2 regions of the Bradyrhizobium sp. USDA 4503 genome follow, and region 2 is predicted to be linked to the other one. Evidence: predicted binding sites of a transcription regulator. Region 2 holds the regulator's gene; the other holds the start of a gene.
What was found. Region 2 encodes PhoB, which activates phosphate uptake and scavenging genes when phosphate is short. Its sites were predicted from a motif close to TGTCATNNANCTGTCAT; they were not measured.
Positions count from the first base shown of each region.

Region 1: ACVMIH_RS26875 (alkaline phosphatase) is a predicted target of PhoB. The motif match lies at 5,489-5,505, and genes of this name have one in related genera.

Region 1 is NZ_JBSRXS010000001.1:5,633,901-5,641,483, reverse strand. Features, by position in the region: gene rlmN (23S rRNA (adenine(2503)-C(2))-methyltransferase RlmN) at 32-1,246, shown strand; gene ACVMIH_RS26900 (hypothetical protein) at 1,366-1,866, shown strand; gene ACVMIH_RS26895 (phosphatase PAP2 family protein) at 2,024-2,806, shown strand; gene argG (argininosuccinate synthase) at 2,897-4,234, shown strand; gene ACVMIH_RS26885 (TetR/AcrR family transcriptional regulator) at 4,403-4,990, opposite strand; gene ACVMIH_RS26880 (hypothetical protein) at 5,087-5,452, shown strand; gene ACVMIH_RS26875 (alkaline phosphatase) at 5,563-7,335, shown strand.
Region 2 is NZ_JBSRXS010000001.1:4,963,890-4,971,472, reverse strand. Features, by position in the region: gene pstA (phosphate ABC transporter permease PstA) at 1-416, shown strand, start outside; gene pstB (phosphate ABC transporter ATP-binding protein PstB) at 413-1,231, shown strand; gene phoU (phosphate signaling complex protein PhoU) at 1,338-2,054, shown strand; gene phoB (phosphate regulon transcriptional regulator PhoB) at 2,200-2,910, shown strand; gene ACVMIH_RS23940 (GcrA family cell cycle regulator) at 3,151-3,663, opposite strand; gene ACVMIH_RS23935 (acetylornithine transaminase) at 4,151-5,359, shown strand; gene argF (ornithine carbamoyltransferase) at 5,359-6,285, shown strand; gene ACVMIH_RS23925 (Hsp33 family molecular chaperone) at 6,507-7,526, shown strand.

The sequences.
Region 1 (7,583 bases), 670 kb from region 2:
AGCACCGGCTGGAAGGCCTATTTGAGGTTTCATGACCGACACCGTGACCACCCATGCCGTCTCCGGCGCCAGCGCGCTGGTCGAGAAGGTTCCGCTCGAGACCTACGTGCCGCCGGCCAAACCGTCGCTGATCGGGCTGTCGCGCGCCGAGATCGCCGATCGCCTAGGCGAGATCGGGGTGCAGGCCGGCCAGCGCAAGATGCGCACCCAGCAGCTCTGGAATTGGATGTATTTCCGCGGCGCCAAGAGCTTTGCCGAGATGACCAACGTCTCGAAGGACATGCGCGCCGAGCTCGAGAAGCATTTTACCGTCGATCGTCCCGAGGTGGTCGCCGAGCAGATCTCCAACGACGGCACCCGCAAATGGCTGCTGCGGCTGCCGAGCGGCGACAAGGTCGAGCGGCCGCACGAGGTCGAGTGCGTCTACATCCCCGAGACCGATCGTGGCACGCTGTGCGTTTCCTCGCAGGTCGGCTGCACGCTGAACTGCGCGTTCTGCCACACCGGCACGCAGCGGCTGGTGCGCAACCTCACGGCCGGCGAGATCGTCGGCCAGGTGATGGTGGCGCGCGACCGGCTGAATGACTGGGCCGACCGCGAGGACGGCACGCGCCGCGTCACCAACATCGTGATGATGGGGATGGGCGAGCCGCTCTACAATTTCGACGCGGTGCGCGATGCGCTGCTGATCGTCGCCGACAATGAAGGCATCGGCATTTCGCGCCGGCGCATCACGCTGTCGACCTCGGGCGTGGTGCCGAACATCCAGCGCACCGGTGACGAGATCGGCGTGATGCTCGCGATCTCCTTGCATGCGGTGCGCGACGAGCTGCGCAACGAGCTGGTGCCGCTGAACCGCAAATATCCGATCAAGGAATTGCTGCAAGCCTGCCGCGATTATCCCGGCGCCTCCAACGCCCGGCGCATCACCTTCGAATATGTGATGCTCAAGGGGGTCAACGATTCGCTCGATGACGCCAAGCTCCTGGTGAAGCTGCTCAAGGGCATTCCGGCGAAGATCAACCTGATCCCGTTCAATCCGTGGCCGGGCACTGCCTACGAATGCTCGGACTGGGAGCAGATCGAAAAATTCTCCGAATACATCTTCAACGCCGGCTATTCCTCGCCGGTGCGCACGCCGCGCGGCCGCGACATCCTCGCCGCCTGCGGCCAGCTCAAGTCGGAGACCGAAAAGCTCTCGGCCCGCGAGCGCCAGGCGCTGCGCGCGATGGCGATGACGGATTGAGTGTGACGCCCTCCATGCAATCCGTCATTGCGAGGAGCGAAGCGACGAAGCAATCCATGCCTCGGCGAGCTGCGAGATGGATTGCTTCGCTCCGCTCGCAATGACGGGGAGGTCGTAGCATGGCCCTGATCGGCCGCCTGTTCGTCGTCGCCTTCGGCTTCCTGATGGCCTGCTTCGTGGCAGGGATCATCGTGGTCGTCGCGGTGCTGTATCCCGAGATCAGCGATTTCGGCGGGCAGATCGACCAGAGCGCGATCAACGTTGTGCTCGGCTTCGGGTTCATCTTTATCTCAGGCTTTGCGCTGCTGCCGGCGTTGATCGTGGTGCTGATCACCGAGGCGTTCTTCATCCGGAGCGTGCTGGCCTATGCCGTCGGCGGCGCGATCGTCGGCGCGGCGTGCTATCTCGGCCTGGTTCCGTTCGATCCCGACATGATGCAATTCCATGGCATCGTGCGCCGGCACATGGAGATCATGACCGGGGCCGGCATCGTCGCGGGCCTGGTCTACTGGCTGATCGCCGGCCGCACCGCCGGCGCCTGGCGCGAGCCGGCGCGACCGTTGCCGCCGCCCCCGCCATTGCCGTCGCAACGGCGGCCGCAAACACCGCCGTCATCCTGAGGAACCGTGCGCAGCACGGTGTCTCGAAGGATGGGCCGCAGCAAGACCGCATCCTTCGAGGCTCGCAAGAGCTCGCACCTCCAGCGACAACGGCGAAGCCGTTGCGCGGGGATGACGTCACTTCCCATGCTCATCCGCCTCGGCTAAACCGCGCGCCATGAACCGGACCGGACTTTTCATTGCGCTGGGGCTGGCGCTCATCATCGGCATCCTGTTCGGGATCTATCCCGAGCTCGACCTGAAGCTGGCGGCGCTGTTCTACGATGTGGCGCAGAAAACCTTCCCGCTGAAGCTCGACGCGGTGGCGTCGTTCGCGCGCGATGCGGCGATGTGGATCGCCTGGGCGCTGGTGCTGCCGGCGATCGTGACCATCGTCTGGAAATTCATCCGCCCGGACCGGCCGATGCTGATGTCCGGCCGCGCCGCGGTGTTCCTGCTCACCACGATGCTGCTCTCGGCCGGCGTGCTCACCAATTTCACCTTCAAGAATTATTGGGGCCGGCCGCGGCCGGTGTTCGTGACGCAGTTCGGCGGCGACCTGCAATTCATGCCGTGGTGGGACCCGCGCGGCGGCTGCCCGCGCAACTGCTCGTTCTTCTCCGGCGAGGGCGCCACCGCGTTCTGGACCTATGCACCGGCGGCGCTGACGCCGCCCGCGTGGCGGCCGCTGGCCTTTGCCGGGGCCACCGTGTTCGGCATCGTCACCAGCGGGCTTCGCATGGCCTTTGGCGGCCATTTCTTCACCGATGTGGCGATCGCGGGCCTGGTGTCGTTCTTCACGGTCTGGCTGTTCTACGCGCTGATCTACCGCTGGGCAGCGACCCGGCTGACTGACGCCCAGGTCGATGCCGCGCTGACGCGCCTTGCGATGCCCGGCTACCGGTGGATGCAGCGCTGGCGCCGGGGCGGCAAGGCGGCGTCCAGCCAGACCGAGGCCTGATTTGGGCCTGATTAAAGGCGTGCTCAGCGTTCGGAAATTTGATATCGCCACCCCGGAAACATCATTGATTTCGACCGATTGGACCGTCCCATGAGTACGATTCTGAAAAGCCTGCCCACTGGCGAAAAAGTCGGCATCGCGTTCTCGGGCGGGCTCGACACCTCGGCGGCGCTGCTCTGGATGAAGCTGAAAGGCGCCAAGGTCTTCGCCTATACCGCCAATCTCGGCCAGCCCGACGAGGCCGACTACGACGCGATCCCGCGCAAGGCGGTGGATTTCGGCGCCGAGAAGGCCCGCCTCGTCGATTGCCGCACCCAGCTGGTCCATGAGGGCATCGCCGCGATCCAGTCCGGCGCGTTCCACATCTCGACCGGCGGCATCACCTATTTCAACACCACGCCGCTCGGCCGCGCGGTGACCGGCACGATGCTGGTCGCGGCGATGCAGGAGGACGGCGTCAACATCTGGGGCGACGGCTCGACCTTCAAGGGCAACGACATCGAGCGCTTCTATCGCTACGGCCTGCTGACCAACCCGAGCCTGCGCATCTACAAGCCCTGGCTCGACCAGCAGTTCATCGACGAGCTCGGCGGCCGCGCCGAGATGTCGGCGTTCATGACCGCGCAAGGCTTCGCCTACAAGATGAGCGCGGAGAAGGCCTATTCGACCGACAGCAATCTGCTCGGCGCGACGCATGAGGCCAAGGATCTCGAGAGCCTTGCGAGCGGCATCACCATCGTCAACCCGATCATGGGCGTGCCGTTCTGGCGCGCCGATTGCGACGTCAAGGCCGAGAAGGTCGTGGTGCGCTTCGAGGAGGGGCAGCCGGTCGCGCTGAACGGCAAGACGTTTGCAGATCCGGTCGCGCTGTTCCTCGAGGCCAATGCGATCGGCGGCCGCCACGGCCTCGGCATGAGTGACCAGATCGAGAACCGCATCATCGAAGCGAAGAGCCGCGGCATCTATGAGGCGCCCGGCATGGCACTCTTGCACATCGCCTATGAGCGCCTCGTCACCGGCATCCACAACGAGGATACGATCGAGCAGTACCGCATCAGCGGCATGCGGCTCGGCCGCTTGCTCTATCAGGGCCGCTGGTTCGATTCGCAGGCCTTGATGCTGCGCGAGACCGCGCAGCGCTGGGTGGCGCGTGCCGTCACCGGCGAGGTGACGCTCGAGCTGCGCCGCGGCAACGACTACTCGATATCAAACACCGAGAGCCCGAACCTCACCTACGCGCCGGAGCGGCTCAGCATGGAGAAGGTCGAGGACGCCGCCTTCACGCCGGCCGACCGCATCGGCCAGCTGACGATGCGCAACCTCGACATTGCTGACACCCGCGCCAAGCTCGGCCTGTACAACAAGACTGGCCTCATCTCGAGCGGCGAAGGCTCGCAGATCTTCCAGCTCGAGAACGACAAGGACTGAGGCGGCACCCTCTCGCCTTGTCGTCCCGGGCAAGCGAAGCGCGACCCGGGACCCATAACCACCGGCCATGGTTATGAAGCACGCTGGTGCTCCAGCGCGCTTTTACGACTCCTCCCTGTGGTTATGGGTCCCGGCCTTCGCCGGGACGACGTGGGGAGAGAGGCCTGCCTACTTCACCCTGAGCGCATCGAGCAGCGAGCGGAACGCGCGCGCGTAATCGGTGCCGGTCTTGCCGATATCCGGCCCCGCGGAGACCGCAACCGCGGCTTCCGTCACCGCGCCGAGCAGCAGCCGCGCCAGCGGCTCGATCGGCTGCTTGGCGATCACGCCGGCATCCATCGCGGCGGCCAGCGCGCGCGGAAACTTGCCGCCGAAATGCTTGGCGTCGATCTCGCGCCAGCGTTCCCAGCCGAGCACGGCGGGGCCGTCGCGCAAGATGATCTGGCCGGTCGGGCCTTTCGAGCACGCCGCGAAATAGCCCTGCGTGCCCGCCGCCATCGCCGCCAGCGGATCGTTCTCGGCGCGCGAGATGCGGTCGAGATCGGCAACAAGGTCGATCGACACCTGCTCGAACACCGCCTCGAACACCGCCTCCTTGGTCGCGAAGTGATGATAGACCGCGCCCTTGGCAACACGCGCGCCGGCGGCGATGTCGTCCATCGTCGCAGCGGCGAAGCCGCGCTCGCCAAAAATGCGCCGCGCCGCCTTGACGATGGCGGCTCTGGTTTTCTCGCGCCGTTCGGCCTGGGTTGCCATGGCGCATCTCTAGCCCAGTTCCAGACGCAAGCCAATTGACTTACCGACTACTAGTCGATAAATACCGACTGTAAGTCGGTAAATGGAGAATGCCCGATGCCCTCGCTTAGGACGTTGCAAGCCTTCGCTGACACGGTCGAGTCCAACGACCATGTCGGCGCGATCAGGAACTTCTATTCAGTCGATGCCCGCACCCAGGAGAACGACGGCGAGTGGCGGGTCGGCCGCGAGGCGCTGGCGGCGCGCGAGGCGGCGGTGCTGGCCGCGGTCGCCGGCGTCAAGACCACGCGGCTCGGGCCGCTCCTGCTTGACGGCGATCATTCGGCGATCTGCTGGCGCTTCGAATTCACCGGCAAGGACGGCAAGGTCCGCAGCATGGAGGAGGTCGCCTGGCAGACCTGGCGCGGCGAGGAGCTGGTCGAGGAGCGCTTCTTCTACGATCCGCAGCAGATGGCGCGCTGAAATCACGCCGGCCTTGCGGCAATACGCCCCGGCGCGCCTCATTGCGCCGTCATCCGCCGCAACTAGCCTCCGCTCCGATGCGCATGATGCGCGAGAGCGGAGCATCGATCATGATCAAGCAAGTTGCCGGGATGGCCGTCACGCTGGCGTTGTCGGCAGCGCCGGCGTTCGCCCAGACGATCTATCCGATCGATCGCGCCGATATCCTCGTCGGCGCCAAATTCGACTTCAAGGTCGAGCTTCCGGGGGTGGTCGATCAAGCAAAGCTCAAGGTCACGCTGAACGGCGCGGACTATGCCGCGGTGTTCGGCCAGGGCGGCACATTCACCGTGCACGAGGCCGGCCGGGAGCAGTCAGCGCTGGTGCTGCGCGATGTCTCGCTCGTCAAGCCCGGGCAGGTCGCCGTCGAAGTCAGTGACGGCACGCAGAGCCGGAAGATGACCTGGACCGTCTACGACACCGGGGCACGCAAGGCCAGGAACGTGATCCTGTTCATCGGCGACGGGATGTCGCCGTCGCATCGCGTCGCCGCGCGAATCCTCTCCAAGGGAATCGCGGAGGGCAAGAGCCGCGGCAAGCTCGCGATCGACGACATGCCGCATATGGCGCTGGTCGCGACCGCCGGCTCGGACTCGATCATCACCGATTCGGCGAATGCCGCGAGCGCCTACGCCACCGGCCACAAGGCCGCGGTCAATGCGCTCGGCGTCTACGCCGATCGCACGCCCGATCCGCTCGACGATCCCAGGGTCGAGACCATCGCGAGCCTCGCCAAGCGCCGGGCGGGCCTCGAGGTCGGCATCGTCACCAACACCGAGGTCGAGGACGCGACGCCGGCGGCGATGGTTGCGCATACCCGCCGCCGCGCCGCCTATGACGCGATCGTCGCGCAATATTTTGACGCGAAGCCCGACGTGCTGATGGGCGGCGGCTCCGCGAACTTCCTGCCGCAATCCGCGTCCGGATCGAAACGCAAGGACGATGTCGACTATCTCGCGCGCTTCCGCGACGCCGGCTATCCGGTCGCGACGACCGCAGGCGAACTCGCCACGCTCGCGGCCAAACCGGACACCCGCCAACTGCTCGGCCTGTTCGCCGCCGGCAACATGGACGGCGCGCTTGACCGCAAATTCCTCAAGGGAGGCGGCGTCAGGAAATTCCCCGAACAGCCGGACCTGACCGAGCAGGTCCAGGCCGCGCAGGTCCAGGCCGCGCTCACGGTGCTGTCGAAGCACGAGGCCGGCTTCTTCCTAATGATCGAGTCCGGCCTGATCGACAAATACGCCCATCTGCTCGACATGGAGCGCGCGGTCTACGACACCATCATGCTCGACAACGCGGTGCGGCTCGCAAAGGACTGGGCGAAAGCGCGCAACGACGACACGCTGATCCTGGTCGTGGCCGACCACAACCATCCGAACAGCCTGGTCGGCACCATCAATGACGACATGGCGGCGACACCCAACGTGCCGCTGCGCGAGCGCGTCGGTGTCTACGAGAAAGCCGGGTTCCCGAATTATCCGGCGCCGGACGCCGAAGGTTATCCGTCACGCGTCGATGTCAGCCGGCGGCTTGCAATCTTCTCCGCCAGCCTGCCGGATCACTACGAGACGTTCCGCCCGAAACTCGACGATCCGAACGAGCCGACCGTGAAGGCCGACCAGCCCGACACGTTCAAGGCCAATGACAAGTACAAGGATGTCCCCGGCGTCGTGCTGCGCTTCGGCAATCTGCCGGCGATGATCGGCGCCAGCGTGCATTCCGGCGAGGACGTCATTCTCACCGCGACGGGCCCGGGCAGCGAGCGCGTCCACGGCTCGATGGACAACACCGAAGTGTTCCGCGTGATGGTCGAGGCGCTGGGACTGGGTGCGGGCAAGTAACGCATGATGAGATTGAGACGAGGCATGCCCGCTGTACCCCTCCCGCTTGCGGGGGTCGAGATGAACAAAGTTTGCTGTTGGAGGGTTGGCGTGACCGGCGAGGCTTCTCCGACCTCCCCTTGAAAAGCGGAGGTCGCTTTGCTCGCGAGAGCAGAGCGGGTGGGGATCTGCTCTCTCCGTAGACACCGTCACCTGCGGCTGACCCCCATCCCGACCTTCCCCCTTTCAGGGGAAGGAGAACAAACAAA
Region 2 (7,583 bases):
CGCTCGCGGTGATCGTGATCCCAGTCGTGCTGCGCACCACCGAGGACATGCTGCTCTTGGTGCCCAATCCGCTGCGCGAGGCCGCCTCCGCGCTCGGCCTGCCGCGTTCGCTGGTGATCAAGCGGATCGCTTATCGTGCCGCGCGATCGGGTCTGATCACCGGTGTGCTGCTGGCGACCGCCCGCGTCGCCGGCGAGACCGCGCCGCTGCTGTTCACCGCGCTGTCGAACCAGTTCTTCAGCCTGGATCTGACCAAGACGATGGCCAACCTGCCAGTGACCATCAACAACTTCGTGCAGAGCCCCTACGCCTACTGGAAAGAGCTGGCGTGGAGCGGCGCGCTGCTCATCACATTCACCGTGCTCGCGTTGAATATCGGCGCGCGTATCCTTGGTGCCGAAAGGGCCGCAAAATGACCGAGCTTTCCGTCTCCACGACTGCCGCAGGCCACATTCCCCAGGTTCCGCTGCCGGAAGCGCCGCCGAAAGTCACGGTGCGCAACCTCAACTTCTATTACGGCGAGCACCACGCGCTGAAGAACATCAACCTGACGCTCGGCACCAACCGCGTCACGGCGTTCATCGGCCCGTCCGGCTGCGGCAAGTCGACCCTGCTGCGCATTTTCAACCGGATGTACGACCTGTATCCGGGTCAGCGCGCGGTCGGCCAGCTGATGCTGGACCAGACCAACATTCTCGACCCCAAGCTCGACCTCAACTTGCTGCGCGCGCGGGTCGGCATGGTGTTCCAGAAGCCGACGCCGTTCCCGATGACGATCTACGAGAACATCGCCTTCGGCATCCGCCTCTATGAGAAGATCTCGAAGTCCGAGATGGACGACCGGGTCGAGAAGGCGCTGCGCGGCGGCGCGCTGTGGAACGAGGTCAAGGACAAGCTGAACGCCTCCGGCCTGTCGCTCTCCGGTGGCCAGCAGCAGCGCCTGTGCATCGCGCGCACCGTGGCGGTGCGCCCCGAGGTGATCCTGTTCGACGAGCCGTGCTCGGCGCTCGACCCGATCTCGACCGCCAAGGTCGAGGAGCTGATCCAGGAACTCTCCGAGGACTACACGATCGCGATCGTCACCCACAACATGCAGCAGGCGGCGCGCGTCTCCGACAAGACCGCCTTCATGTATCTCGGCGAGCTGATCGAGTTCGACGACACCAACAAGATCTTCACCTCACCGGGCGATCGGCGCACCCAGGACTACATCACCGGCCGGTTCGGTTGACCGGCGCATGATCCGGAAAAGTGGAAACCGGTTTTCCGATCAGGTCATGCTAAAATTCAGGACACGAAGCCATGATCCCCGGGATCATGGTTGAGGGAGACAAGCGATGGCTTCTGAACATACCGCCAAGGCATTCGACAGCGACCTGCAGGAGTTGACCCGCCTGGTCGCCGAGATGGGCGGCCTGGTCGAACGAATGATTACCGAGTCGGTCGACGCGCTGATCCGTCGCGACGTCGCGCTCGGCAAGCGCGTGGTCGCCGCCGACATCGAGATCGACAATCTGCAGCGCAACATCGAAGAGCGCGCGGTGCTGACGATCGCGCGCCGCCAGCCGATGGCGATCGACCTGCGTGAGATCGTCAGCGCGATGCGCGTCGCCACCGATCTCGAGCGGATCGGCGACCTCGCCAAGAACATGGGCAAGCGCGTCGCGGCGCTGGAGAGCGATTTCCAGCCGCTGAAGTTGATCCGCGGCCTCGAGCACATGACCGACCTCGTGCTGTCGCAGGTCAAGTCGGTGCTCGACGCCTATGCCGCGCACGACCTGCCGGCGGCGATGAACGTCTGGAAGGGCGACGAGGAGGTCGATGCGATCTGCACCTCGCTGTTCCGCGAACTGCTCACCTACATGATGGAAGATCCGCGCAACATCTCGTTCTGCATCCATCTGATGTTCTGCGCCAAGAACATCGAGCGGATCGGCGATCACGCCACCAATATCGCCGAGACCGTGTTCTACATGATCGAGGGCCAGCAGATCACCGACAAGCGCCCGAAGGGCGACATGACCACTTTTGCCACCACGGTGCCGGGCAACTGAGGCATGATCGGCAAGCACGGAACCGGCAAGAGCGAAACTGGACGATCCTCGCGACAAATCGTTTCCGCGGGGACTATGCTCAAGGAAGTAAGCGTTTCGGTTTGCGTCTGGGCAACGGATCACCACAGAGAAAGAACTTAAACCGATGAGCGCACGCATTCTGGTAGTCGAAGACGAGGAAGCGCTGACGACGCTGTTGCGCTACAATCTCGATGCGGAAGGCTACGATGTCGAGACGGTGGGGCGCGGCGACGATGCGGATACAAGGCTGAAGGAGCGCGTTCCCGACCTCGTGGTGCTGGACTGGATGCTGCCGGGCCTGTCCGGCATCGAACTGTGCCGCCGCCTGCGGGCGCGGCCCGAGACCAAGCAGCTTCCGATCATCATGCTGACCGCGCGCGGCGAGGAAAGCGAGCGCGTGCGCGGGCTTGCCACCGGCGCCGACGATTACATCGTCAAGCCGTTCTCGGTGCCGGAGCTGCTGGCGCGGGTGAAGGGCCTGTTGCGCCGCGCCAGCCCGGAGCGGCTTGCGACCGTGCTGACCTACGGCGACATCGAGCTCGACCGCGAGAAGCGCCGCGTGGCGCGCTCGGGCCGTCCGATCGATCTCGGGCCGACCGAGTATCGCCTGCTCGAATTCTTCCTCGAGCATCCCGGCCGCGTGTTCAGCCGCGAGCAATTGCTCGACAGCGTCTGGGGCCGCGACATCTACATCGATGAGCGCACCGTCGACGTGCATATCGGCCGCCTGCGCAAGCTGCTCAATCCGGGCCGCGAGCAGGATCCGATCCGCACTGTGCGCGGCGCCGGCTACGCGCTCGACGACCGCTTTGCCAAGGCCGAGCCGCAGCCGTAACGGCCATGCGGCATTCATAAACCGCAACACGGCGTCGTCCCGGCGAAAGCCGGGACCCATACGCCGCGGCCAGCGCAATCGGCACGCGGCCAGACGGCTTTCTAACAACACCCATTCGTGGTTATGGGTCCCGGCCTGCGCCGGGACGACGCTGGTGATATAGCCGGGCTGGGTCACACAAAAAAATCCCCGCTTTCGCGGGGATTTGTCTTTGAGGTCTTCCGTCGTTTTCCCGAGTGCTCACTTGATCTGCGGTTTCGCCGACGGCCGGCGGCGATCGGCGGCGGGCTGGTAGGCGACGCGCGAGTGATGCGCGCAATAGGGCAGGCCGCCGAGCGCTTTGCCGCCGCAGAAGAAGAATTCCGGGCTCGAGGGATCGCCGACCGGCCAGTGACAGGTGGCCTCGTTGAGCTCGAGCAGCGACAGCCGCTGGCTCATCGGCACCACATTGTCGTAGGAGATCGGATCGGGCTCCATCTCGGCCTCGAAGGCGTGCGCCAGCGCGGTGTTGCCGCGCGAGACCGGGCGCGCCACCCGCATCATGTGCTGGGCGGGGCGGGCCTTGCGCTGCCGCGGCGCGGCCGTGGAGGGTGCCTTGGCGCGGCCGGAGAGGCCGAGCCGATGCACTTTGCCGATCACGGCGTTTCGCGTCACATTGCCAAGTTCCGCCGCGATCTGGCTGGCCGACAGGCCGGACTCCCAGAGCTTCTTCAGCTGCTCGACGCGATCGTCGGACCAGGTCAATACAGTCATCGCATTCTTCCCTTCGCGTAGCGCCGGCCAATCATTGGAGCGGCGCTGCGAGCCAATCTGGACAAATATCCCTGCGGCCAGAATCCCTTAGCCCTCGCCGGGCACGGTGTTGCGCCCGAACGTTTACGCGAGACACAAAGGCTACTTAGAGGGTCCAGTACCGCCGCACGAGATGTCGTACCCGACAGGCCAAACGCTACAATATGGCGTGACTCTGGCGCAAGAGTCCGCGGTCGTGCGTCCACATGTTCCCACACAGTTAAGCATCGCGATGAGGCTTTTCCACCGCACCGGAATGCTCCGGATTGCGCTCGTTTCGCATTGCAGGAAGGCCACTTCGTGGCGATTGACACTTACCGACCGCAGCATAGAATGCCCGCCACGTGCCGCCCGCAAAGGCGGCCGTTTTGTTTTCCGAAGCTGGCCGTTGCTGCGCTGGCGTCAAGGCGCGCGGCAATTGTCGGCTTAAAAACCGCCAGTGATCGTCATGACCAACGCTGCCACGTCGCATCTGCTCCCCGTCTTCGCCAGGGTCGATCTCGGTTTCGAGCGCGGTGAGGGCGCCTGGCTGATCGCAACCAACGGCGACCGCTATCTCGATTTCACCTCGGGCGTCGCGGTCAACGCGCTCGGGCACGCGCATCCGCATCTCGTCAAGGCGCTGCAGGAACAGGCGACCAAGCTCTGGCACATGTCGAACCTGTTCAAGAGCCCGGACGGCGAGGTGCTTGCCGCGCGGCTGTGCGAGCAGAGCTTTGCCGACTTCGTGTTCTTCTGCAATTCCGGCGCGGAAGCGATGGAGGGCGTGATCAAGCTGGTCCGCCACTATCACTTCTCCAAGGGCCATGGCGAGCGCTACCGCATCATCACCTTCGAGGGCGCCTTCCACGGCCGCACGCTGGGCACGCTGGCGGCGACCGGCTCGGCGAAATATCTCGAGGGCTTCGGCCCGCCGATGGACGGCTTCGACCAGGTGCCGCATGGCGACATCGACGCGGTGAAGAAGGCGATCGGTCCGCACACCGCCGGCATCCTGATCGAGCCGGTGCAGGGCGAGGGCGGCGTGCGCTCGGCGCCACAGGCGTTCTTCAAGGCACTGCGCGCGCTGTGCGACGAGCACGGCCTGCTGCTCGCCTTCGACGAGGTGCAGACCGGCATGGGCCGAACCGGCGAGCTGTTCGCCTACAAGCGCACCGGCGTCACGCCGGACGTGATGTCGCTGGCCAAGGCGCTCGGGGGCGGTTTCCCGATCGGCGCGGTGCTGGCGACCGCGCAGGCCGCGGCCGGCATGGCGCCCGGCTCGCACGGCTCGACCTTCGGCGGCAATCCGCTCGCGGTCGCCGCCGCCAATGCCGTGCTCGACGTCATGCTGAAACCCGGCTTCTTCGAGTATGTGCAGAAGATGTCGCTGCTGCTCAAGCAGAAGCTCGCCTCCGTCGTCGACCGCTATCCCGGCGTGCTGTCGGAGGTACGCGGCGAGGGGCTGTTGATCGGCGTCAAGGCCGTGGTGCCGTCGGGCGACCTGATCGCAGCGCTGCGCAGCGAGAAGCTGCTCACCGTCGGCGCAGGCGACAATGTGGTGCGGTTCCTGGCGCCGCTGATCGTGACCGAGTCCGAGATCGACCAGTCGATCACCGCGCTCGAGCGCGCCTGCGCGACATTGTCGGTGGCGCAGCCGAAGAAGGCGGCTGGATAATGAGCAAGCCGGTCCGTCACTTCCTCGATATCAACGAGCTGCCGCTCGGCGAACTGCGCAACATGCTGTCCGCCGGAGCCGCCATGAAGGCGAAGCTGAAGGCGCATGAGAAGGGCAGGAAGCCGCTCGAAGGCAAGACGCTGGCGATGATCTTCGAGCGCCCGTCGACCCGCACAAGGGTGTCGTTCGACGTGGGCATGCGCCAGCTCGGCGGTGAATCCATCATGCTGACCGGCGCCGAGATGCAGCTCGGCCGCGGCGAGACCATCGCCGACACCGCGCGCGTGCTGTCGCGCTATGTCGATGCGATCATGATCCGCATCCTCAACCATGACGCGCTGCTCGAGCTCGCGGCTCACGCCACCGTTCCCGTCATCAACGGCCTGACCCGGCGTTCGCATCCCTGCCAGGTGATGGCCGACCTCATGACCTATGAGGAAAACCGCGGCTCGATCGAGGGCAAGACCGTGGCCTGGACCGGCGACGACAACAACGTGCTGGCCTCCTGGGCGCATGCCGCCGAGCGGTTCAAGTTCCAGCTCAATGTTGCGACCCCGCCGGAGCTGTCGCCGAAGAAGCCGATGCGCGACTGGATCAAGGCGACCGGCGCGCCGATCATGCTCGGCACCGATCCGGAAGCCGCCGTGCGCGGCGCCGACTGCGTCGTCACCGACACCTGGGTGTCGATGGGCGACAAGGAGGGCGAGCACCGCCACAACGTGCTGCGGCCCTATCAGGTCAATGCCAAGCTGATGTCGCTCGCCAAGCCGGACGCACTGTTCATGCACTGCCTGCCCGCGCATCGCGGCGAGGAGGTCACCGACGAGGTGATCGACGGGCCGCAATCCGTGGTGTTCGACGAGGCGGAAAACCGCCTGCATGCGCAGAAGGGCATTCTGGCCTGGTGTTTCGACGCGGTCGCGTAGTCGGAGATCAGTAAGCGTTGTCGTCCCGGGCAAGCGAAGCGCGACCCCGGACCCATAACCATCGCTGTCAATTGTTGCGAAGGCTGGGGCACCAGCTTGATGCAAGCAACTCACATCGGTGGTTATGGGTCCCTGCTTTCGCATGTTTTCGCAGGGACGACGGAAACATCCGCGTTAGTGAACCCCTTTATTTCATGGTCCGAGACCCCAGATAGAGCGCCATGGTTTCACAATCCCCCGACATCAAAAACACGCCCGAGGCGCCGGTTCGCGCGCCCTCAGCGGTTCCGGTCGACGATGCCGTGCTGGCATTCGAGGTCGGCGCGCTGGACCTGCGCGGCCGGCTGACCCGGCTCGGCCCCGCGCTCGACGAGATCCTGCACAAGCACGATTATCCGCCCGCGGTCGGCAAGCTGCTCGGCGAGGCGATCGTGCTGACCACGCTGCTCGGCTCGTCGGTCAAGTTCGAGGGCCGCTTCATCCTGCAGACCCGGACCGAAGGTCCGGTCTCGCTCCTGATCGTCGATTTCCAGGCGCCCGACCGGCTGCGCGCCTATGCGCGCTACGACGCATCGCGCCTGAAGAACGGCCAGAGCTCGGGCGAGCTGCTCGGCAAGGGCCACCTTGCGATGACGATCGATCAGGGCTCCAACACCAGCCGCTACCAGGGACTGGTCGCGCTCGACGGCGGCGGCCTGGAAGAGGCGGCCCACGAATATTTCCTGCGCTCGGAGCAGATTCCGACCCGGGTGCGGCTTGCGGTCGGCGAGGAGATGCGCGGCGGCGAGGGCGGCAAGCTGCACTGGCGTGCCGGCGGCATCCTGCTGCAATTCCTGCCCAAGGCGCCCGAGCGCGCCAAGCAGGCCGATCTGCATCCCGGCGATGCGCCGGAAGGCACGGCCACGCATAGCGTGCCGGACGATGACGCCTGGGTCGAGGGCCAGTCGCTGATCTCGACCGTCGAGGACGTCGAGCTGATCGATCCCGACCTGTCCGGCGAGCGGCTGCTCTATCGCCTGTTCCACGAACGTGGCGTGCGTGTCTTCAACCCGCAAACGCTGCGCGCGCAGTGCTCCTGCTCGCGCGACGCGGTGTCGTCGATGCTGAAGAGCTTTGCGCCGAACGACCGCGCCGAGATGGTCAAGGACGGCAAGGTCGTCGTGACCTGCGAGTTCTGCTCGTCGGTGTATGAATTCACGCCGCAGGAAGCCGGCGTGGAGCAGACGCGTTCGTCATCGTAGCCCGGATGAAGCGCAGCGAAATCCGGGGCCGCTCCAACCGCGGATGCACCTGCCCCG